Regions from separate parts of the Kribbella sp. NPDC051587 genome, predicted to be linked through region 2. Evidence: riboswitches for the same ligand, from Rfam matches in the RefSeq annotation. Region 2 holds a riboswitch; each other region holds the start of a gene.
The links. Region 2 has a riboswitch for glycine ahead of ACIA49_RS08050 (L-serine ammonia-lyase). Riboswitches for the same ligand answer to the same signal wherever they lie in the genome.
Positions count from the first base shown of each region.

Region 1: another riboswitch for glycine. It lies ahead of gcvT (glycine cleavage system aminomethyltransferase GcvT); the one in region 2 lies ahead of ACIA49_RS08050 (L-serine ammonia-lyase).
Region 3: another riboswitch for glycine. It lies ahead of gcvP (aminomethyl-transferring glycine dehydrogenase); the one in region 2 lies ahead of ACIA49_RS08050 (L-serine ammonia-lyase).

Region 1 covers NZ_JBITDE010000007.1:414,343-421,672, forward strand. The annotation lists gene ACIA49_RS26050 (heparinase II/III family protein) at 1-554, opposite strand, end outside; gene glyA (serine hydroxymethyltransferase) at 788-2,050, opposite strand; gene gcvH (glycine cleavage system protein GcvH) at 2,052-2,426, opposite strand; gene gcvT (glycine cleavage system aminomethyltransferase GcvT) at 2,426-3,535, opposite strand; glycine riboswitch at 3,687-3,781, opposite strand; gene ACIA49_RS26070 (hypothetical protein) at 3,901-5,154, shown strand; gene ACIA49_RS26075 (carboxylesterase/lipase family protein) at 5,151-6,677, opposite strand; gene ACIA49_RS26080 (TetR/AcrR family transcriptional regulator) at 6,707-7,270, shown strand; gene ACIA49_RS26085 (RNA polymerase sigma factor) at 7,267-7,330, shown strand, end outside.
Region 2 covers NZ_JBITDE010000002.1:368,445-375,774, reverse strand. The annotation lists gene lysX (bifunctional lysylphosphatidylglycerol synthetase/lysine--tRNA ligase LysX) at 1-1,068, shown strand, start outside; gene ACIA49_RS08065 (hypothetical protein) at 1,149-2,054, shown strand; gene ACIA49_RS08060 (alpha/beta fold hydrolase) at 2,115-2,942, shown strand; gene ACIA49_RS08055 (hypothetical protein) at 3,196-3,447, opposite strand; gene ACIA49_RS08050 (L-serine ammonia-lyase) at 3,449-4,822, opposite strand; glycine riboswitch at 4,902-4,999, opposite strand; gene ACIA49_RS08045 (DUF3817 domain-containing protein) at 5,175-5,510, opposite strand; gene ACIA49_RS08040 (alpha/beta fold hydrolase) at 5,609-7,006, shown strand; gene ACIA49_RS08035 (hypothetical protein) at 7,007-7,234, opposite strand.
Region 3 covers NZ_JBITDE010000011.1:48,161-55,490, reverse strand. The annotation lists gene ACIA49_RS31215 (DUF881 domain-containing protein) at 1-666, shown strand, start outside; gene ACIA49_RS31210 (small basic family protein) at 663-995, shown strand; gene ACIA49_RS31205 (DUF881 domain-containing protein) at 997-2,112, shown strand; gene gcvH (glycine cleavage system protein GcvH) at 2,137-2,520, shown strand; gene ACIA49_RS31195 (FHA domain-containing protein) at 2,651-3,181, shown strand; gene ACIA49_RS31190 (MerR family transcriptional regulator) at 3,168-3,827, shown strand; gene ACIA49_RS31185 (bifunctional nuclease family protein) at 3,851-4,345, shown strand; gene ACIA49_RS31180 (MerR family transcriptional regulator) at 4,536-5,156, shown strand; glycine riboswitch at 5,178-5,268, shown strand; gene gcvP (aminomethyl-transferring glycine dehydrogenase) at 5,346-7,330, shown strand, end outside.

The DNA of each region.
Region 1 (7,330 bases), on a different contig from region 2:
GACGCACTGGCGTCACGCCTCGACGGAGTCGAAGATGTTGCTAGCCAAGGGAAGGGATTGTCCTTCACCCAGTCCTGGATGATCGCGAGGGTGTGGTTCCTGGCCTTGGCATTGCCGGCGCGGGTCGCGTCGATTCCGTTGCCGAGCCAGCGCAGTGAGTGCAGCCACAGATGCCAGCTCGGGTCGTTGTAAGGGTCCGACTCCCACTTGATGTCGCCGGAACCGTTCCCCACCTTGTACGCCGCGTTGTTGCCCCAGGCAAAGGTGTCGCTGAGCATCATCGGCAGCGGCACGGACTTCTGCAGACCGCTGTAGCCCGGGCACGCGTAGCCGCTCGCGACCGGCTTCGCGGGCGTCTTCGCCCCTGGCGCGAGCACGGCCGTCGGCGCCTGCCGCAGCGGAGACGACGATGGCGCTCCGCTCGCGGCGAGGCGCTTGTCCTCGCCCAGCAGGACGACCGCCCCGGCGAACGCGATCCCGCAGACCAGCACACAGACCGCGACCAACGCGACCGTGTTGCGGACCTTGCGGTGCAGTTGCTTGTGTTGCGCCACCCCAGCCTCCTCCGAACCCGCCCATGGCAAATACAGGTCTAGACCGGTATAAGCACAGACTGGTCCGGGGGAGGTCGATGAAGAGAGTGTCGATACCCCCGGGCCCGGCTTCGGAACTTCCGGTCAGGACCCTTATGTAGGCCATAACGCTTGGCCGGGACCAGACCGTTGCATGAAGCCCCGAAGCGGAGCCGAAATTGCCACTAGTGGCAATTTCGTTGCTGGTAAGGGAGTCAGAGCTCCGGGTACAGCGGGAACTTCTGGGTGAGCAGGCCGACCCGCTCGCGCAGCGCGTCGAGGTCGGCCGGATCGACGAGCGCGGCGGCGATGATGTCCGCGACCTCCGCGAACTCGGCCGGCCCGAAACCACGAGCCGCCAGGGCCGGCGTACCGATCCGGAGTCCGGAGGAGACCATCGGCGGCCGCGGGTCGAACGGCACCACGTTCCGGTTCACTGTCAGGCCGACCGAGTGCAGCCGGTCCTCGGCCTGCTGCCCGTCCAGCTCGGAGTTCCGCAGGTCGACCAGGACGAGGTGCACCTGCGTTCCGCCGGTCAGCACCGAGATCCCCGCAGCGCGGACGTCGTCGGCCAGTAACCGGGTCGCGATCGCCTGGGCGCCCTCGAGTGTACGGCGCTGCCGGTCGCGGAACTCTTCCGTGGCCGCCAGCTTGAACGCGACCGCCTTGCCCGCGATCACGTGCTCCAGCGGACCGCCCTGCTGACCCGGGAAGACGGCCGAGTTGAACTTCTTCGCCAGGTCCGCGCGGTTGGTGAGGATGACGCCGCCCCGCGGGCCGCCGAGGGTCTTGTGGGTCGTGGTGGTGACGACGTCGGCGTGCGGGACCGGGTTCGGGTGCAGCCCGGCTGCGACCAGGCCGGCGAAGTGCGCCATGTCGACCATCAGGTAGGCGCCGACCAGATCGGCGATCCGCCGGAACTCCGCGAAGTCGAGCTGCAGCGGGTACGCCGACCAGCCCGCCACGATCAGCTTCGGCCGGTGCTCCAGCGCGAGCCGCTCGACCTCGGCCATGTCGACCACGAAGTCGGTGTCTCGGACGTGATACGCGACGACGTCGTACAGCTTGCCGCTGTAGTTGAGCCGCATCCCGTGGGTGAGGTGACCGCCGTGCGCGAGGTCGAGGCCGAGGATCGTGTCACCGGGGTTGAGTAGCGCGAACATGGTGGCCGCGTTCGCCTGGGCACCGGAATGCGGCTGGACGTTGGCGAAGTCGGCACCGAACAGCGCCTTGACCCGGTCGATGGCCAGTTGCTCGACGACATCGACGTGCTCGCAGCCGCCGTAGTACCGGCGGCCGGGGTAGCCCTCGGCGTACTTGTTGGTGAGGACGGAACCCTGCGCCTCCATCACCGCGATCGGGGCGAAGTTCTCGCTGGCGATGAGTTCGAGGGTGTCGCGCTGACGGCCGAGTTCGGCCGTCACCGCCGCGTGGATCTCCGGGTCGAACTCGGCCAGGGACTGGTTGAGGGTGCTCATCTCACTCGCCTCCGATCAGTGCCTGGTAGGCACCGGCGTCCAGCAGATTCGTGGGTCCGGTGACCTTGATCCGAACCAGCCAGCCGGCCTGGTACGGGTCGGTGTTCAGCAGGCCGGGATCGACGACGACGGCTTCGTTGAGCTCGACGACCTCGCCGTCGACCGGCGCGAACAGGTCGCTGACCGACTTCGTCGACTCGATCTCACCGCACGCGTCGCCGGTGGTGATCGCGGTGCCGACAGCCGGCAGGTCGACGTACACGACATCTCCTAGCGCCTCGCCGGCGAAGGCGGTGATGCCGACCGTGGCGACGTCGCCGTCGAGAGCGACCCATTCGTGGTCCGCGGTGTAGTGCAGTTCGGTGGGGACGGACATCAGGACTCCTGGCGGCGGTAGAAGGGGAGGGGTACGACGGTCACGTCGTCGTGCGTACCGCGGATGTCGACCTGCAGCGGGGTTCCCGCTTCCTGGTAGCTCGCGTCGACGTACGCCATCGCGATCGGGTGCCCGAGCGTCGGCGACGGCGCGCCACTCGTGACCGTGCCGATCTCCCGGCCGGTCGCCGGATCCAGTACGGCGTACCCGCTGCGCGGTGACCGCCGGCCGGCTGAGGTGAGGCCGACGAGCACCCGCCGGGCGCCCTCGTCGCGGCGGCGGGCGAGTGCCTCGCGGCCGACGAAGTCAGCTTCTTTGCTGAAGGCAACGACTCGGCCGAGCCCGGCCTCGAACGGCGTGAGGTCGCGGCTGAGTTCATTGCCGTAGAGCGGCATTCCGGCCTCGAGCCGAAGCGTGTCCCGGCAGGCCAGCCCAGCAGGCTTGAGCCCGTACGGCGTTCCCGTCCGGAGCAGGTCGGCCCAGATCCGCGCGGCCTCGTCCGGGCGGCAGTAGATCTCGAAACCGTCTTCACCGGTGTACCCGGTGCGGGCAAGCAGGATGTTGCTCCCGGCAAGCTTCGCTTCGGTGATCGCGTAGTACTTGAGCGCGGGCAGATCGGCCTCGGTCAGCTCGGCCAGGATCTCCGCGGAGACCGGCCCCTGGACGGCGATCAGCGCCCAGCACTCCGTCGCGTCGCGAACCTCAACCGAAAACCCGGCCATCCGTTGCGTCAGTTCGGCATGGACGACCGCCGTGTTGCCGGCGTTCGCGACGATCAGGAAGTGGTCGTCGGCGAGCCGGTAGACGACGAGGTCGTCGATGATGCCGCCGTCCTCGGTGCACAGCATCGAGTACCGCGCGCGGCCGGGCGCGATCTTCGACGGCTGTCCGACCAGGCTGTGGTCGAGCGCCTGCGCGGCCGTGGCGCCGATCAGCTCGAGTTCGCCCATGTGGGACAGGTCGAACAGACCCGCGGTGGTTCGGACGGCTGTGTGCTCGGCGATGTCGGAGGTGTACCGCACCGGCATCGTCCAGCCGGCGAAGTCAGTAAACGAGGCACCGAGCTGTTGATGCTCTGCGTGCAAAGCAGTCGCGCGCGACTCTGCCATAAGTTGGGAGGCTCCCTCGGTCAGGCACCAGGCGGTGCCACTGCTGGGTGACCTCCCCGCTCTGTCATCGGTACCTGAGAGCTTCGCCGCCGGATCGGGCGGTTTGCACCGTGGGTGCAGGTCCAACCGGACCTGTCTTTCCAGAGTTCGCCTCATCGGAACGGTCAGTGGGCCTGAGAGATTCTGGGGAGATTTGCTCCTTCGGCGCCGGGCTGTGCCGCACCCGGACTCTCCCGCCCCGATTCGAACGGCGCGATATGCAGTTAGGCGGCCGACTCTAGCAGCCGTTCCGGAACCGTCCATGTGGTTGGCTCGTCCCAGGTGAGCGCCGCGGACCGGCGGATCGCGTGACAGAGAGGGACACGATGAGCGGACTGTCGACCTTGCCCCTGGTGGTGATCGGGCTGTCGCTGATCGGCTTGCTGGCGGTCGTCGTCTGGTTCGTCCGGCGGCAGCGGTACCTGAAGTCGCTGCGCGACCGCGGTTGGACCTTCGTCGGCAGCCCGTCGTTCGCGACCGTCGCGCGGCTGAACAACCCGCCGTTCGGGCTGGGGTTCAAGCGCTCGCCGGACGATCAGATCACCGGTCTGACCAGCACTGGACGGCCGTTCCAGGTGATCGAGTACGGCAGCGAGTACTGGAAGGGTTGGGTCGGCATGGTGACGCTGTCGCGCCGCCTGCCCGAACTGTGGATCACCGGCGGTCAGACGGGGCCCCGGGCCGGTGTCTCCGCGACCATGGTGCCGGTTCCGGCGCAACTCGGCTCGGGCTGGACGGTCGGCGTACAGGACCCGGCGTTCGCCAACGAGGTGCTGAGCGGCCAGCTCTGCACCGCCTTGCTCGCGCTGGCCGGGAGCCAGCCGGGTGTGAACCTCAGCATCGACGGCGACCAGCTGGTCATCCAGGACCCGCCGCACAAGGACTCCGAGCTGCTCGCGCCCTGGCTGGAGCAGCTGGCCGCCATCGCCGCCGCGATCGACGCCACACCGCTCGACCACTGGATCCAGCCCGAGCGCGAGGCCCGCCTGGGCTTCTACCAGCACCCGGACTGGTACTGGATCGGCCAGGACGACAGCCTGCTGCAGAGCACGCCGACAACCCGCGGCGGCCACGACCACAGCACCAGCGACGTGATCCGCGGCCGCGACGGCGACGGCCCGCCGTTCGTCGCCTTTACCCACCACTGGAAGACCACGCGCACCGAGACCTCCACCGACTCCGAGGGCCGCACCACCACCCGCACCGTCACCGAGAACCACAGCGAGCCGATCCTTGGCTTCGAGCTGCCGGTGCACATGCCCTGGATCCAGGTCAGCCGGCGCGGCCTCGGCGCCGGCATCAGCTTCGAGAGCGAAGCCTTCAACAAGCGGTTCGCCATCCACGCCCGCGACCAGAAGTTCGCGTACGACGTCATCCACCCGCGCCAGATGGAGTTCCTGATGGCCACCCAGCCGGCCCCGTTCCAGGTCGTCGGCAACTGGGCCTGGTTCGAGCCCGGCCGCCACGACCACCAGACCATCGCCCGCAACTCCCTGATCCTGCGCGACTTCCTCGCCTGGATCCCGCGCTTCGTCTGGAAGAACCTCGGCCTCCAGGACGCGCCGTACCCGCCGCGCTAGAACTTGATCGTGCTCCACCATCCGCAGTGATGGGCAGCGCTCAGGTCGGTACGGCGGATGGTGGGTCCAAGGGACTGGACGATCGACTGGCCCGCGCGGAATCGCGGCCAGCGGGGTAGTCCCGGTGTGTTCGGGTCGCCGGTCCGGGCGAAGGCCGACCAGTAGCCGATCATCGTGTCGGCCAGACGTTGCTGGACTTGGGTGAGCGCCGGGCTGGGGATGCCGTCGCGCATCACGAAGAGATACAGCGCATCGGCCGAGTGATAGGCGCCGTACGGGTAGGTGACGGGCGGCAGCGTCGGCGGCGCGGTGCGGTCGGCGAACTCGTAGGCGTAGGTCGCGGAGCGCCGGGCGAAGGCCTGATTGCGAGCCAGGGTCGGGCATGCGAAGGCGCTGTCGGTCGTCACGGACGCCCAGGTCCGGCTGGGTGGCACACCTTTGCGGAGTGGGTAGCGGGCGGCCACTCGATCGGCGTCGGTACCGAACGCATCCTTCAGATACGCCCGGTACTGCGCACTCGTGAGTGGCCGCGTGGCGAGATCGATCATGCCCTGCAGGTACGTCATCTCGTCCCGAGTGGTGCCGGACAGCATCGGTACGTCGATCGCGCGGCCCGCGGCCAGAACCTCGACCGGATTCTCGGGCAGCGTGCGGCTGCCGTAGGAGAGCCCGGAGAAGGTGCCGAAGACCGGCATCAGATCGGCGACCGTCTTGTCGCGGCGCAGGCAATCGACCGACGAGCAGCCGAGGGCGGTGGCGACGGCCTGGCCGCGAGCGGCGACGCTGCCGGGCGCTTCCCACGGGGAGACGGTCGGTAGCCCTGGCGCGAGCGCGTTGGCCGGGATCGGCGACGTACAAAGGGAGCTCTGGATGATCGCGCGGTGAAACAGGCCGACGGCCGTCGGTGAGGCCAGGTGGGCGCAGATGCTTTGACCGCCGGCCGACTGGCCGAAAAGGGTGACGTTGCCGGAGTCGCCACCGAAGGCGGTGGCGTTGCGCTGCACCCAGCGGAGCGCGGCCTGCTGGTCCTCGAGCCCGAAGGTCCCGGAGCCTTCGAGCCCGGGATAGGCGAAATTGCCGAAGATGCCGAGGCGGTAGTTGGCCGTCACCACGATCACGTCGCCGCCGGCTGCCAGCCGCTGCGGGTCGTACTCACCGCCCGAACCCTCGACGAAGCCGCCACCATGCAGCCAGACCATGACCGGCTTGCGTGGCCCACCGGAGGTCGGCGTGGTGACGTTCAGGTAGAGACAGTCCTCCGCTGTGTCCGACTTCGCCTGCGCGCAGCGCGGACCGAGATCCGAAGCATCCCGTACGCCGGTCCATCGCGCGGCGGGCGTTGGTGAGCGCCAGCGGAGCGGTCCGACCGGCGGCGCGGCGAACGGGATCCCGTTGAACTCGTGGTGATCTCCACGAGCGACACCACGGACCACGCCCTGGTCGGTCCGCACGACCAGTGGATCCGCAGCGGGCAGCACTGGCACGGTCAGCAGGGCAGAGATCAGGGCGGCGAGGATTCTCATCTAACCAATACTAGCGTATTGTTCTGCTCATGAGAGGGCAGGGAGCCGCGTACGACGAGCGTCGGACAGCGATCGTCGAGGCGGTGCTCGACCTGGTCGACACCAGCGGGGTCGACCAGGTGACCGTCCGCCGGGTCGCCGATCGCGCCGGGGTATCGCTCGGTCGCGTGCAGCACTACTTCTCGACCAAGGACGAGTTGCTGGGTGCGGCCTTCGCCGCGATCAACGAGCTCGGCGCGCGACGCGTCCAGGAGCGCGCAGGCGGAGACGACGTCCTGCGTGCGGTCCTCCTCGTGCTGATTCCGCGCACCGAGGAGGACCGCCGTCTGGTCCGCATCCAGCAAGCCTTCGAGACCTACGCACTGACCAGTCCCGAGCTCGGTGCACAGGTCACGCAAGGCTATTCAGACCTTGCCGGTCTGTTCGCCTTGCTGCTCGGCGGTGAGTTGGCCGACGGCCACGAGTTGCTCGCCACCGCGGTCGGCCTGTCCACACTGGTCCTGACCGACGCGGTCACGTCGGCCCAGGCAGAGCGCATCATCGATGCCCGCTTGAGACACATCGTCGGAGCTGCTGGACAGGTAGAGGCATGAGCAAGCAGCGCGAAGAACGGTTCGTGGCCTTGTACGAGGCCACGTATGCGGATCTGGTGC
Region 2 (7,330 bases):
CCGTTGCCGGACAAGCAGAAGGGGTTCACCGACCCCGAGGCGCGCGTCCGCCAGCGGCACATCGACCTGGTGATGAACCCGGACTCGCTGCGGATGATGCGGCACCGCAGCGCCGCCGTACGGGCCCTGCGCAACGGGTTCGAGACGCGGGGGTTCATCGAGGTCGAGACGCCGATGCTGCAGGCTGTGCACGGTGGCGCGAACGCGCGGCCGTTCCAGACGCACATCAATGCCTACGACACCGATCTGTTCCTGCGGATCGCGCCGGAGCTGTTCCTGAAGCGGCTCAGCGTCGGCGGGCTCGGCAAGATCTTCGAGCTGAACCGCAACTTCCGCAACGAGGGCGCGGACGCGACCCACAACCCGGAGTTCACGTCGGTCGAGGCCTATCAGCCGTACGCCGACTACCACGTGATGCGCGAGCTGACCCGGGAGCTGCTGATCGAAGCGGCGACCGCGGTCTTCGGCAAGCCGATGGTGCAGCGGCCGGACGGCGAGATCGACATCTCCGGCGACTGGCCGGTGATCACTGTGCACGATGCGGTTGCCCGGGCGGCCGGCGTACCGGTCTCTCCCGACACTTCGGTGGAGACGCTGCGGGAGCTGTGCAACCAGCACGGTGTGCATACGACGTTCGATCTTTCCGCGGGTGAGCTGGTGCTTGAGCTGTACGACGAGTTGGTCGAACCGCACACCACGCTGCCGACGTTCTACACCGACTTCCCGTTGGAGACGTCGCCGCTGACCCGGACGCACCGCACCGAGCCCCGGCTCGCCGAGCGCTGGGACCTGGTCGCGTTCGGTGCTGAGATCGGTACGGCGTACTCGGAGCTTGTCGACCCGGTTGAACAGCGGAGGCGGCTCACCGAGCAGTCGTTGAAGGCGGCGGCCGGTGATCCCGAGGCGATGTCACTGGACGAGGACTTCCTCAGCGCTCTCGAATACGCGATGCCACCGACCGGTGGACTCGGTATCGGCGTCGACCGGGTGATGATGATGCTGACCGGCCAGAACATCCGCTCCACACTCGCTTTCCCGTTCGTCCGCCCGTCGCCGCGTGATTCTTAACGTTGCGCCGGGTCGTCCCGAGTTGGGTTGACCCGTAGCCTTGAGGAGGGCGCGGGGCTGGGGATACTGGGGCGGGGTGGATGAGGCAGGTTGCGGTAGTTGGGGCACTGCTGTGCGTGCTCGTGGGGTGTTCGGCGACTCCGGTCGACGGTGCGGCACCGCCGACGCCGAGCGGAGGTACGGCGGCTGCCGCGCCCGTGACACCACGCGGACCGCTGGGACAGGCGGCGTACCAAAGTGAGCTGACCAAGGCCGAGAAGTCGCTGGCGGTAAGCCTTCGGACACTCTCGCGGGCGCAGACGGCCGAGGGGTTGGCCCAGGCGATGGGCGAGCTGTCGAAGGCGCTGAACGGCGCCTCCGGGCGATTGGCCGCGTTGACGGTCGAGGGGCGACTGTCCGCCGTACATCAGCTGTTGCAGGACCGGATCGGAGTGGCAGCGTACAAGCTGTCCGACTCGGAGCAGGCCGAGCTCGATGCGCGCTGCGGTGGTAGTGCGTACACCTCGCAGAAGGTTCAGCGGCGGCTGCGCACCGACCTCACGCCGGCGTTGGTGGCGCTGACGAAGCTCAAGCTGAACTTCGGGAGCACGTTGCCGAACCCGGGCCCGGCTCCTAAGCCGGAGCGGCCCGCGAACGGCGAGACGCTCGTGCGTCATGGCGAAGCCGGGATCGGGCGGTTGTCGATCATGAACGGTACGTCGAAGGACGTCGCGATCTCGGTCGTCACCGACGGGAAGCCGCCGCGGGATCCGCACGTGATGACATACATCCGGGCCGGCAAGGCGGCGGCGATCACTCGGATCGGCGGGGCGTACCACCTGTACTACAAGAGCGGCGCGGAGTGGAGTTCGGAGCGGCGCCAGTTCGGGAGCGGGTGCTCGTTCCAGAAGTTCGACCAGGCGTTCGGGCCGGACAAGTCCTGGAAGATCAACCTGGAACCCACCGTGACCGGCAACGCCGCTACCAGCGAAGTCGAAGCTTATTAAGCTATGTGACATCGACCATGTCACGATGACAGGACGCGCCAGTAGGTTCACGATGAGGTCATGAGTGCAACCGCAAGCCTCACCGTGGCCGGCGTCCCGGGCGTCGAGGTCGCCTACTACCGCAAGGGTTCGGGCGACCCGCTGGTGCTTCTGCACGGCATCGGTCACCACTGGCAGGCCTTCACCCCGGTCCTCGACGAACTCGCCGAGCACCACGACGTGATCGCGCTCGACTTCCCCGGCTTCGGCGATTCCCCCGACATCCCACTAGGTGTCCCGGACGAACTTGACAGCCTCGCCTACACCGTCGACGCCCTCTGCAAAGCCCTCGACGTCGACCGCCCGCACATCGCCGGCAACTCCCTCGGCGGCCTGGTCTCCCTCCGCATGGGCCAACTCGACCTGGTTCGCTCGGTCACCGCACTCGCCCCGGCCGGCTTCTGGTCGCCGCGCGAGAACCGCTGGGCCATCGGCCTGCTCACCAACCTCCGCCGCGTCGCCCGCCGTACGCCGGATCCCACCGTCCAGCGCCTCTCCCGCACCCCCGCCGGCCGCCGCGTCCTCACCGGCACCATCTACCACCGCCCGGCCCTGCGCGACCCCGACGCCGTCGTCGCCGAATCCCGCGCCCTCCGCGACTGCACCGGCTTCGACCGCGTCGCCGCCCACGCCCGCGCCGGCGCCACCTTCGAAGGCGACGTCCCCAACGTCCCCGTCACCATCGCCTGGGGCACCCACGACCGCGTCCTCCTCCCGGTCCAAGCCGCCCGCGCCCACCTCCAACTCCCCCGCGCCCGCATGATCCCCCTCCTCAACGCCGGCCACGTCCCCATGAACGACGCTCCCACCCAAGTAGCCCGAACCATCCTCGAAACCACCCACCCCTGACCCGACACGAACGACTGCAGGTAGTCCCTCTAAGCCCCCCAGCGCCGCGCGATCTCATGGGTGGACCCATCAGATGGCTACTGGTGGAGGACGGCGCCGGTTGCATCGGGGCTGGCATCCGCAACGTCCGAAGGATCGGAGGGCCCGTCTCCGGTTCTTCGGACGTTAGGTGGTCGGGTCAGGCTGGCGAAGGACAGCAGATCGCCCAGTACGGCGAGCCCACCCGGAACGACCTACCAGTAGGCGAACCAGCTCATGCCTCGGCCACGACGCGGGCGACCTCGGCGGCGACCGCCTGAAGTCCTTCCAGGCGGTCGCGGTCGTAGAGCAGCGAGTGCTTGCCACCGCTTGCGAGCCGGACGATCAGCCGGGGCATCCGACCTTGGGTGAACTCGAAGGTCGGTTGCTGCCAGACGTGGTAGCGGTGGACGTCGGTGTACCCGAAGAACTCGACGACAGTGCCGTCGAAGGTCATCAGCACAGTGTCGGTGAGCGGCGCATGCACGTCAGCATTCGATCACGTTGACGGCCAGGCCGCCACGGGACGTTTCCTTGTACTTGATCTTCATGTCCGCGCCGGTCTCGCGCATCGTCTTGATCACCTTGTCGAGCGTCACCACGTGTACGCCGTCGCCGTGCATCGCCATCCGGGCCGCGTTGATCGCCTTCACCGCGGCCATCGCGTTCCGCTCGATACAGGGGATCTGCACCAGCCCGCCGACCGGGTCACAGGTGAGACCGAGGTTGTGTTCCATCGCGATCTCGGCCGCGTTCTCGACCTGCTCCGGCGTACCGCCGAGCAGCTCGCACAGACCGGCCGCAGCCATCGAGCACGCCGAACCGACCTCGCCCTGACAGCCGACCTCGGCCCCGGAGATCGACGCGTTCTCCTTGTACAGAACGCCGATCGCCGCCGCCACCAGCAGGAACCGGACGCACCCGTCGTCGGTCGCGCCGGGAATAAACCGCCGGTAGTAATGCAGTACGGCGGGAATGATGCCCGCGGCACCGTTCGTCGGAGCGGTGACGATCCGCCCACCGGAAGCGTTCTGCTCGTTGACCGCGAGGGCGAACAGGTTGACCCAGTCCATCACCTTCAGCGGGTCGACCGACCACGGATCGCGGGTGAGCTTGGTGTGCAGCAGGTGCGCGCGCCGCGGCACCTTCAGGCCGCCGGGCAGCACACCCTCGGTCTCGCACCCTTCCTGCACGCAGTCCTGCATCACCTGCCAGATCTTCAGCAGGCCGCTGTGGATCTCTTCCTCGGTCCGCCAGGCCTGCTCGTTGGCGAGCATCACCTCGCCGATCGACAGCCCCGACTCCCGGCAGCGGTCGAGCAACTCGGCACCACTCAGGAACGGGTACTTCAGCACGGTGCTGTCCGGCACGATCCGGTCCCCGGCCGCCGCGTTCTCGTCGACCACGAACCCGCCGCCGACCGAGTAGTACGTGCGCTCCCGCAGTACGGCGCCATCTGCACCGCGAGCCACGAAGCTCATCCCGTTCGGGTGGTACGGAAGGGCCTTCCGCCGGTGCATCACGAGATCGGTGTTGTCGTCGTACACGATCTCGTGGACGCCGGCCAGCAACAGCTGGCCGCGCTCGCGGATCGTCTCGACGCGCGCGTCGACGGAGTGCGTGGCGACGGTCTCGGGATCCTCACCCTCGAGCCCGAGCAGCACCGCCTTGTTGCTGCCGTGCCCGTGCCCGGTCGCACCGAGCGAGCCGAACAACTGGGACTCGACCCGGGCGGTCGCGGTCAGCAGACCGGCCTCCTGCAGGCCGAGCACGAACGTGCGGGCCGCGCGCATCGGTCCCACGGTGTGTGAGCTCGACGGGCCGATCCCGATACTGAACAGGTCGAAGACGCTGATCGCCATACTGGAGGTCCCTTCCGGTCGTCGTTGACCGAGAGTGGTGTCCTCCCCACTCTGTTGGACTGTTGTCCTCCAGAGGTGCCTCGCCCGTACGGTGAAGGTGCCTGAGAGATTCTTGGGGAGAGTTGCTCCTACGGCGCCCAGGTCACGTGCAGCCTGGGTCTCTCCCGCACGGGTTCATGCGGCTGTTGAATTAGCTTCCGTCGAGGACGGTACGGCGGCTTCGCGGGCGGCGTCAATCCGGCCGGTGCGCTAGGTCGGGAGCGGTGGTCTCACGCCGTAGCGAGCAAGTGCTCGGTGCGGTAGCTCGGCGTGCTTGAGGGGAGGGCACGATGCGGAGCATCTTGTCCTTCGCTCAAGTGCGGTGAGGTGCCGTGCCGAGTGCTGCGCAGTAGGCGTGAGACTGCCGCTCGCGACCTCTAGCCCAGATCTCGAAGAACCAGGTGAACAGCGGCGGAACACTGGCGGCCAGCGCGGCCAGCGTCACCGGCCACGACCAGCGCAACGGCTTCCGCACGACCAGCACGGTGACGACGTACACGACGAAGATGCCGCCGTGGATCGGGCCGAACAGCTTCACGCCCGCCTCGTTGTCGGACAGCACGTACTTGAACAGCATGCCGATCAACAGACCGGTCCACGAGATCGCCTCGGCGATCGCCACCGTCCGGAACCACCGTGAGTGTGTCATCGCGCCCGACCCTAACAAGTCCCCCAAGCCCCGACCGGGGTGGTCTGAGGGTCTGTCCCCGATGTGAGGGAGCAAGCGGTTGCCGAAGGATCGATCAGATGAGATTCAGATCGCTCACGTGGGGTGTGGTCCTCACCGTCACCGCTTCAAGCCTGGCCGTCCTGCCGGCGTCGGCCGCTGTCCACTGGTCCGACTGCAAGGTCGAAGGCAAGGAAGATCCGCTCGTCGTCAAAGGCTCGGAGTGCGCGACCCTGCGACTCCCCGTCGACTGGCGGTACCCGGACGGACCAACCTTCGGCCTCGCGATCGCCCGCCGTACGGCGAAGAAGGACCGCGTCGGCGCACTCGTCTTCGGACCGGGCGGCCCGGGTGACTCCGGCGTCGACCGGATCAAGACGGGGATCGACCGCTTCAGCCCGGACCTGCAGGATCGCTTCGACATCGTCAGCTTCGACCCGCGCGGGATCGCACGCAGCAACCCGGTCAAGTGCACCACCGGCCTGTACGCCGCGATGCCGTCGCCGCTCGTCCCCGACCAGGCCGGCTTCGACGCACTGATCGACTACAACCGCCGCCTCGCCGCCGACTGCCGCGCCCACACAGGACCGCTCTACGACCACGTCGACACCTGGCAGACCGTGCGTGACGTCGACGCCATCCGCCGTACCCTCGGCGAATCCCGCATCACCTTCCACGGCAGCTCTTACGGCACACCGCTCGGAGCGCAGTACGCCGAGACCTACCCGCAGCACCTGCGCGCGATGGTCCTGGAGAGCGTCCTCGACCACAGCCTCGCGACACCCCGCCAGTTCCTCGACCCGCAGGCCGCGTCGGTTCAGGACTCGTTCGACGAGTTCGTGAACTGGTGCGACCGAACGACGACCTGCGCCCTGCACGGCCAGGACGTCCGCGCCCGCTGGAAAGAGCTCAGAACCCAAGCAGCCAACCCGTTCAACGCATCCTTCGTGGTCTTCCGCCAGCTCTACGGCCCGCAGTGGAACGCCTTGGCGACCATCCTGAAGTCGGGCGTCATCCCCACCCAGCCGCCGCCCACCGGTGAGCTCGTCGCCAACACCCTCGTCCCGTTCTGCCAGGACTGGAACCTGAAGGTCAGCACCTACCGCGACTACAAAGCGCTCCTGGACCGCCTGGCCCGCAACAACCCGGACATGCCGTACCCGGGTCAGTTCATGGCGATCTCGCTCTGTCTAGGCGCCCCCAACGCCAACAATCCTCAGCACCGCCTGGACGTCTACAACCTCAAGACCCCAGTCTTGCTGGCAAATGCCATCCACGACCCGGCAACGGCGTACACGATGGCCCAGAGCGTGCAACGCCAACTCGGCCGCAACGGCGTACTGCTCACCTACGAAGGCTGGGGTCACGGCAGCTATAACAAAGGCAACTGCATGACCTCGACGGTCGACAACTACCTCATCGACCTGGCAGTACCAAGACGCGGTACGAGGTGCGCCGCGGTCCAGCCGACGGGGTGATCAGACTGCTACGCCGGTGATCTCGAGGACGCGGTGGAGGTGGTCGCCGCGGCGGGCTCGGTTCGAGAGGGCGATCAGCTCGGCACAGGCCCGTTCCAGGGCTTGGGCGTGCGTGCGGCAGTGGTCGACGTACCAGAACGGGTCGTCGGGCTGCGGATCGTCCGCGTCGTCGATGTCGGCGTACCAGTGCGCCTGGCCGTAGTGGACGACTCTCACTCGTAGATGCATGGCTACTCCCCCGTGGATCTCCCCTGATCCGGGATCCGAATCCGGCCGGCGCGTGACCGCGGCCCCCCACTGTCACGCGCCGGGCCGAGTTCGACC
Region 3 (7,330 bases), on a different contig from region 2:
GCGGCGCTGGTGCTCGGCTTCCTGCTCGCGGTCGCGGCGGCGCAGAACTACCAAGCCGCGCCGGAGGCGGAGAAGCAGCGCAAAGAGCTGATCACCCGGATCAACCAGGCCGACGACCGGCTGTCCGGGCTGCGCACCGACCAGACCCAGCTGGCCGACGAGGTCCGTCGGCTGCAGGCCGAGGGACTGGGCAGCGACAGCGACGGTACGGCGCTCCAGCAGCAGCTCGACGATCTCGAGCTGCAGACCGGGGCGGTCGCGGTCACCGGCCCGGGACTCAAGGTCGTCGTCGACGACGCCAAGGACGCGGACAAGGAGGGCCGGCTGCTCGACGTCGACCTCCAGCAGCTCGTCAACGGGCTGTGGACGGCCGGCGCGGAGGCGGTTTCGGTGAACGGTCACCGGCTCACCGCGATGACCGCGATCCGTAGTGCGGGCAGTGCGATCACTGTCGACTACGTGTCGCTGACGCCGCCGTACACGGTGCTGGCGATCGGCGACACCGGGACGCTCGAGGCCCGGTTCGCACAGAGCTCAGGGGGCCAGTGGGTGCAGTACCTGGTCAGCAACTTCGATGTCCGGAAGACGATCACGACGGAGGATTCCTTGCTGGTGCCGGCGGACGCGACCATCGCGCTGCGATACGCGAAGGTGATCGGGAAATGATCGCCGTACTGGGACTGGTCATCGGTGTGGTGCTCGGGCTGCTGCTGGCGCCCGACGTACCGGAGTGGGCGCAGCCCTACCTGCCGATCGCGGTGGTCGCCGCGCTGGACGCGGTGTTCGGCGCCCTGCGGGCGTTCCTGGACGGGATCTTCGACGACAAGGTGTTCGTCGTGTCGTTCGTGTCCAACGTGCTGATCGCGGCGCTGATCGTCTACCTGGGCGACCAGCTCGGCGTCGGCTCGCAGCTGTCCACCGGCGTGGTCGTCGTCCTGGGCATCCGGATCTTCACCAACATGGCGGCCATCCGCCGGCACATCTTCCGGGCCTGACATGAGCGACGACAAGCCGGACACCCCGGAGCCCGACAAGACCGCCGCGGACGACCAGCCGACGGTCGTCGCCAGCTGGTGGAGCGCCGACGGCAAACCCGCCGACCCCCCGAAGCCCGCCGACGCCCCCAAGCCTGCCGAGGCCCCTAAGCCTGCCGAGGCCCCTAAGGCCGCGCAGCCCGCCGAGGAGAAGAAGGCCGGTACGCCGGACGATCCCGCGCGCCGCCCGAAGTCGGAGCACGCCAAGCCACCGCGCTTCGACCCACCGGTCACCAAGCCCGAGCCACGGCCGGAACCGCGACCAGAGCCACGGCCGGAGCCCAAGCCCGAGCAGGCGCACCCGGTGGAACCGACGCCGATGCCGTCCGCGAAGAAGCCGCGCACCCCGAACCTCGCGCTCCGGCGGCTGAAGGCCGGCTTCAAGCCGTCCCGCGGCCAGGCGATCGTGGCCGTGGTCCTCGCCCTGGTCGCCGCGACCGCGGTCGTCCAGGTCCGGGTGAACCGGGCTGACGACGGCTACCAGAACGCGCGCCGTGAGGACCTGATCGCGATCCTCGACGGCCTCGGCCAGAACACCCGGCGGCTGGAGAGCGAGATCGCCGAGCTGGAGGAGCGCAAGAACACGCTCTCGTCCAGCGCCAACAAGGCCAAGACCGCGCAGGAGCAGGCCGACGCCCAGATCCGGACGCTCGGCATCCTGGCCGGCACGCTGCCCGCCCGGGGCCCCGGGATCCGGATCACGCTGAACGATCCGCAGGGCAAGATGACCTCGAGCAACCTGCTCGACGCGATCGAGGAGCTGCGCGACGCCGGCGCCGAGGCGATCCAGATCAACGGTACGGCGCGGGTCGTGGCCAGCACGGACTTCGTCGACGACGCCCCCGGTATCCAGATCGACGGCACCAAGGTGAACTCGCCGTACGTGATCGAGGCGATCGGCGACTCGCACAGCCTGGCCGAGGCGTCCAACTTTCCTGGTGGTCTGGTCAGTGAGGTGACCGGTCCCCAGATCGGCGGTACGGCGGACGTGCAGGAGGAATCCAGCGTCTCCATCACCGCCTTGCACGCGCAGGAGGAGCATCGCTACGCTCGCCCGGCGCCCAGCCCGACCAAGTAATTCCTTCGAGAAAGAGGAACGACGGTGTACCCCGAAGACCTGAAGTACACGGCCGAGCACGAATGGGTGAAGGCCGGAGAAGACGCTCCCGTGCGGATCGGCATCACCGACTTCGCGCAGGACGCGCTGGGCGACATCGTGTACGTCCAGCTGCCCGAGGTCGGCAGCGCGGTGCGCGCCGGTGACGCCTGCGGCGAGCTCGAGTCGACCAAGAGCGTGAGCGATCTGTTCGCCCCGGTGAACGGCACCGTCCGCGCGGTGAACGAGGCGCTGGCCGACCAGCCCGACCTGGTCAACACCGACCCGTACGGCGAGGGCTGGCTGCTCGACATCGAGGTGGACGACATCGCCGAGGTCGAGGCGCTGATGGACGCCGAGACCTACCAGGGCCAGCTCGACCCGAGCTAGGCACGTCCTGGGTACTGCCTGCTAGGTTTACCGGACCTCAACCGCTGGTAGAGGGTTGAGGCTGGGTACACACTTGTTCCACGGGGTCTACGACACAACGTCGCCTAACGGCGATCGGGAGGATCACAGCATGCCGTTCTGCAACCAGTGCGGGCACGAGAACTCCGAGGGCAGCCGCTTCTGCTCGCAGTGCGGAGCGATGCTCCCTGGGGCGGACCGGCCGGCCGCCGCGACGCCGACGCCTGGTGTGACGGACACCGCGATGCTGACGCCGATCAGCGCCGAGCCGGAGACCGAGCGCTTCGACCAGGGCGAGCCGCTGTCGGCCGACGACCAGGCCGCGGTCGGTGCACTGCCGGCCGGGTCGGCGCTGCTGATCGTGCAGCGCGGCCCGAACGCGGGCAGCCGGTTCCTGCTCGACGTCGACGTGGTCACCGCCGGGCGGCACCCGGACAGCGACATCTTCCTCGACGACGTGACGGTCTCCCGCCGGCACGCCGAGTTCCGCCGCGACGCGTACGGCGTGAAGGTCCGCGACGTCGGCAGCCTGAACGGCACCTACGTGAACCGGGACCGGATCGACGAGGTCCAGCTGAGCAACGGCGACGAGGTCCAGATCGGCAAGTACCGGCTCGTCTACTACGCCAGTGGCCAAGCCTGAGCTGTCGATCGGCGAGGTCCTGCAACTGCTGCAGGCCGAGTTCACCGATGTCACCATCTCCAAGATCCGTTTCCTCGAGGCCGAGGGGCTGGTGACACCGGCGCGTACCGCGTCGGGCTACCGCAAGTTCAGCGCGGGCGATGTCGAGCGGCTGCGCTACGTGCTGACCGCACAACGCGACCAGTACCTGCCGCTGAAGGTCATCAAGGAGCATCTCGGTGCCCTCGACCGCGGACTGCGCCCGGCCGCGGGTGGACCGCCGATCGCTCCCAGTACGCCGGCCGCCGGGCCGGCCGCCGACGACTTCGGTGCCACCGGCACCGACCTGCGGCTGACCAGGGCGGAGCTCTGCGCGGCGGCCGGAGTCAGTACGGCGTTGCTCGCCGAACTGGAGAGCCACGGCCTGATCGTGGCCGAGGGCAAGCATTACGGCGGCGACGCGATCGTGGTCGCGCAGGTGGCGGCCGAGCTCGCGACGTACGGGATCGAGCCGCGGCACCTGCGGCCGTTCCGGACCGCGGCCGACCGCGAGGTAGGGCTGATCGAGCAGGTGACCGGACCCCGCCGTACCGATCAGACGCAGGAACTGGCGGCGCTGACTGTGCGGTTGCACACGGCACTGGTGAGATCCCGGCTGCCGCGCTGACCGGCGCGGAGTAGGGTTGAGGCGTGCGCGAAGTCGACGTAGTCGGAGTCCGGGTCGAGATGCCCTCGAGTCAGCCCATCGTGCTGCTCAAGGAGGTCGGCGGCGAGCGGTACCTGCCGATCTGGATCGGGGCGGCCGAGGCGAGTGCGATCGCGTTCGCCCAGCAGGGGATGGAGCCACCGCGGCCGCTGACCCACGACCTGTTCGCGGAGACGATCCGGGTGCTCGGGCACACGCTGAGTCAGGTCCGGATCGTGAACCTGACCGACGGCGTCTTCGAGGCGATCCTGGTCTTCGACGACAAGACCGAGATCTCGGCCCGCCCGTCGGACTCGATCGCGATCGCGCTCCGGACCGGTACGCCGGTCTTCTGCGCCGACGAGATCCTCGCCGAGGCCGGGATCCCGGTGCCGGAGAGCGAGTCCGGAGCCGTCGACGAGGTCCAGGAAGAGGAGGAGGTCGAGCGCTTCCGCGAGTTCCTCGACCAGATCACCCCGGAAGACTTCGACAAGAGCTGAGACCCCTCCGGCACGCCTGAACCAGGCAAGACCGGGAAGGTAACGATTCGTGCGGGAGCCGCGACACGCATTCGGCTCGGAGCGGTTGTCGTTGACCCTCTCTGGTCGGCGGCTTACCGTGAAGGAGTTGTGGGGTGCTGCTACTCCACGCAGGTGACTCGTTCCAGTAGGTATCCAGGGAGGCTCAGGCGTGACACGCACCGGCGACACGGATCTGACGGCGCAGTCGACGTCCGAAGCACGCGCCGAGGCGGCCGCCGCGGCCGGCGTCCAGGGCTTGCTGTTCGACGACGACCTGCGGCCGATGCCGGAGGATGTCGGGTTCCGTGGGCCGACGGCCTGTGCCGCGGCCGGGATCACCTACCGTCAGCTGGACTACTGGGCCCGCACCGGCCTGGTCTCGCCGTCGGTGCGTCCGGCGACCGGCTCGGGCACGCAGCGGTTGTACGGTTTCCGTGACGTGCTGTTGCTGAAGGTGATCAAGCGTCTCCTGGACGCCGGCATCTCGCTGCAGCAGATCCGGACCGCGATCGCCCACCTGAGCAAGCGCGGCATCGACGACCTGACCCAGATCACGCTGATGAGTGACGGCGCGTCGGTCTACATGTGCACCTCGCCGGACGAGGTCATCGACCTGCTGGCCGGTGGCCAGGGCGTCTTCGGCATCGCGCTCGGTGGCGTCTGGCGGGAGGTCGAGGGCTCGCTGTCCGAGCTGCCGACCGAGCGTGCCGACGGTCACGGCGAAGGCGACGACGAGAACCACGCGAGCGACGAGCTCGCTGCCCGCCGCCGGGCCCGCATGACGGGCTGAGGTACTCTTTCAGCTAGCTGTTCACCGCACTCGGGAGAGACCCGTGCAAACCGGGCGCCGAAGGGGCAATTCCTCCCCGGAACCTCTCAGGCCCATGGACCGGGTGCGTCAGGCGACTCTGAAGCGTGCACTCGTGCGTGACAGAGGGGGAGGCCCCCGGAAGCTACTGCAAGCAACGGAGCCTCTTTGATGACGGAAATTTCAGCAATCTTCGCCGACCGGCACATCGGGCCCCGCCCGGACGAGGTCGCGCGGATGGTCGAACTCCTCGGGTACGCCGATGTCGACGCGCTCGCGGATGCCGCCGTACCGGCCTCGATCCGGTCCACCGAGCCGCTGCGGCTGCCGGAGCCGGCCTCCGAGGTCGACGCGCTGACCGAGCTGCGCCAGCTCGCGGCCCGCAACAACGTCGCCACCTCGATGATCGGCCAGGGCTACTACGGCACCTTCACCCCGTCGGTGATCGTCCGCCGGCTGGTCGAGAACCCGGCCTGGTACACGGCCTACACGCCGTACCAGCCGGAGATCTCCCAGGGGCGGCTCGAGGCGCTGCTGAACTTCCAGACCGTGGTCTCCGACCTGACCGGGCTGCCGACCGCGAACGCGTCGCTGCTCGACGAGGGCACCGCGGCCGCCGAGGCGATGACGCTCGCGCACCGCTCCAACCGCAAGAGCAAGTCGAACCGCTTCCTGGTCGACGCGGACACCTTCGCGCAGACGATCGCCGTGGTGCAGACCCGCGCCGAGGCGCTCGACATCGAGGTGGTCGTCGCCGACACCACCGACGGTCTGCCCGAGGGCGACTTCTTCGGCTTCCTGGTGCAGTACCCGGGCTCGGGCGGTGCCGTCCGCGACCTGAAGCCGCTGATCGCCGCCGCGCACGAGCGCGAGACGCTGGTCGCGGTCGCCTCCGACCTGCTCGCGTTGACGCTGCTCGAGGCGCCGGGTGAGGCCGGGGCCGACATCGTCATCGGCTCCTCGCAGCGCTTCGGCGTCCCGCTCTTCTACGGCGGTCCGCACGCCGGCTTCATCTCGGTCCGCGCCGGTCTCGAGCGGTCGCTGCCCGGCCGGCTCGTCGGCGTCTCGGTCGACGCGGACGGCGCTCCGGCATACCGGCTCGCGTTGCAGACCCGTGAGCAGCACATCCGTCGCGAGAAGGCGACCTCCAACATCTGTACGGCGCAGGTCCTGCTGGCCGTCGTCGCCTCCATGTACGCCGTGTACCACGGACCGGATGGGCTGAAGGCGATCGCCGGCCGCGTGCACGACTACGCGGGCAAGCTGGCCGCGTCGCTGCGCGCCGGCGGCGTCGAGGTTGTCCACGGCGACTTCTTCGACACGGTGCTGGCCCGCGTTCCCGGTGCGGCCGCGGACGTTGTCGACGCTGCTCGTCAGAACGGCATCTGGCTGCGCCAGGTCGACGCCGACCACGTCGGCATCTCCTGCGACGAGAAGACCGACGCCGCCGCGCTGACCCGGGTCTGCCAGTCCTTCGGCGTCCAGTACGACGACACGCTGGCCGCGCCCGAGGTCGCCGTACCGCGGAGCTCGGAGTACCTGACGCACCCGGTCTTCAACACGCACCGGTCCGAGACGTCGATGCTGCGCTACCTGCGCAAGCTGTCCGACAAGGACTACGCGCTCGACCGCGGCATGATCCCGCTCGGCTCGTGCACGATGAAGCTGAACGCGACCACCGAGATGGAAGCGGTCACCTGGCCGGAGTTCGCGGACATGCACCCGCTGGCGCCGATCGAAGACGCCGCCGGCTACGTGAAGCTGATCGGTCAGCTGGAGCGCTGGCTGGCCGAGGTCACCGGGTACGCGAAGGTGTCCATCCAGCCGAACGCCGGCTCGCAGGGTGAGCTCGCCGGGCTGCTCGCGATCCGCGGCTACCACCGGGCCCAGGGCAACGAGGACCGCAACGTCTGCCTGATCCCTTCCAGTGCGCACGGAACCAACGCTGCGTCGGCGGTGATGGCCGGGATGAAGGTTGTCGTTGTCAAGGGCAACGATGACGGCACGATCGACCTGGACGACCTGCGCGCCAAGACCACCGAGCACGCCGACAAGCTGGCCGCGATCATGATCACCTACCCGTCCACCCACGGGGTGTACGAGGAGAGCGTGACCGAGGTCTGCCAGATCGTGCACGACCACGGCGGCCAGGTGTA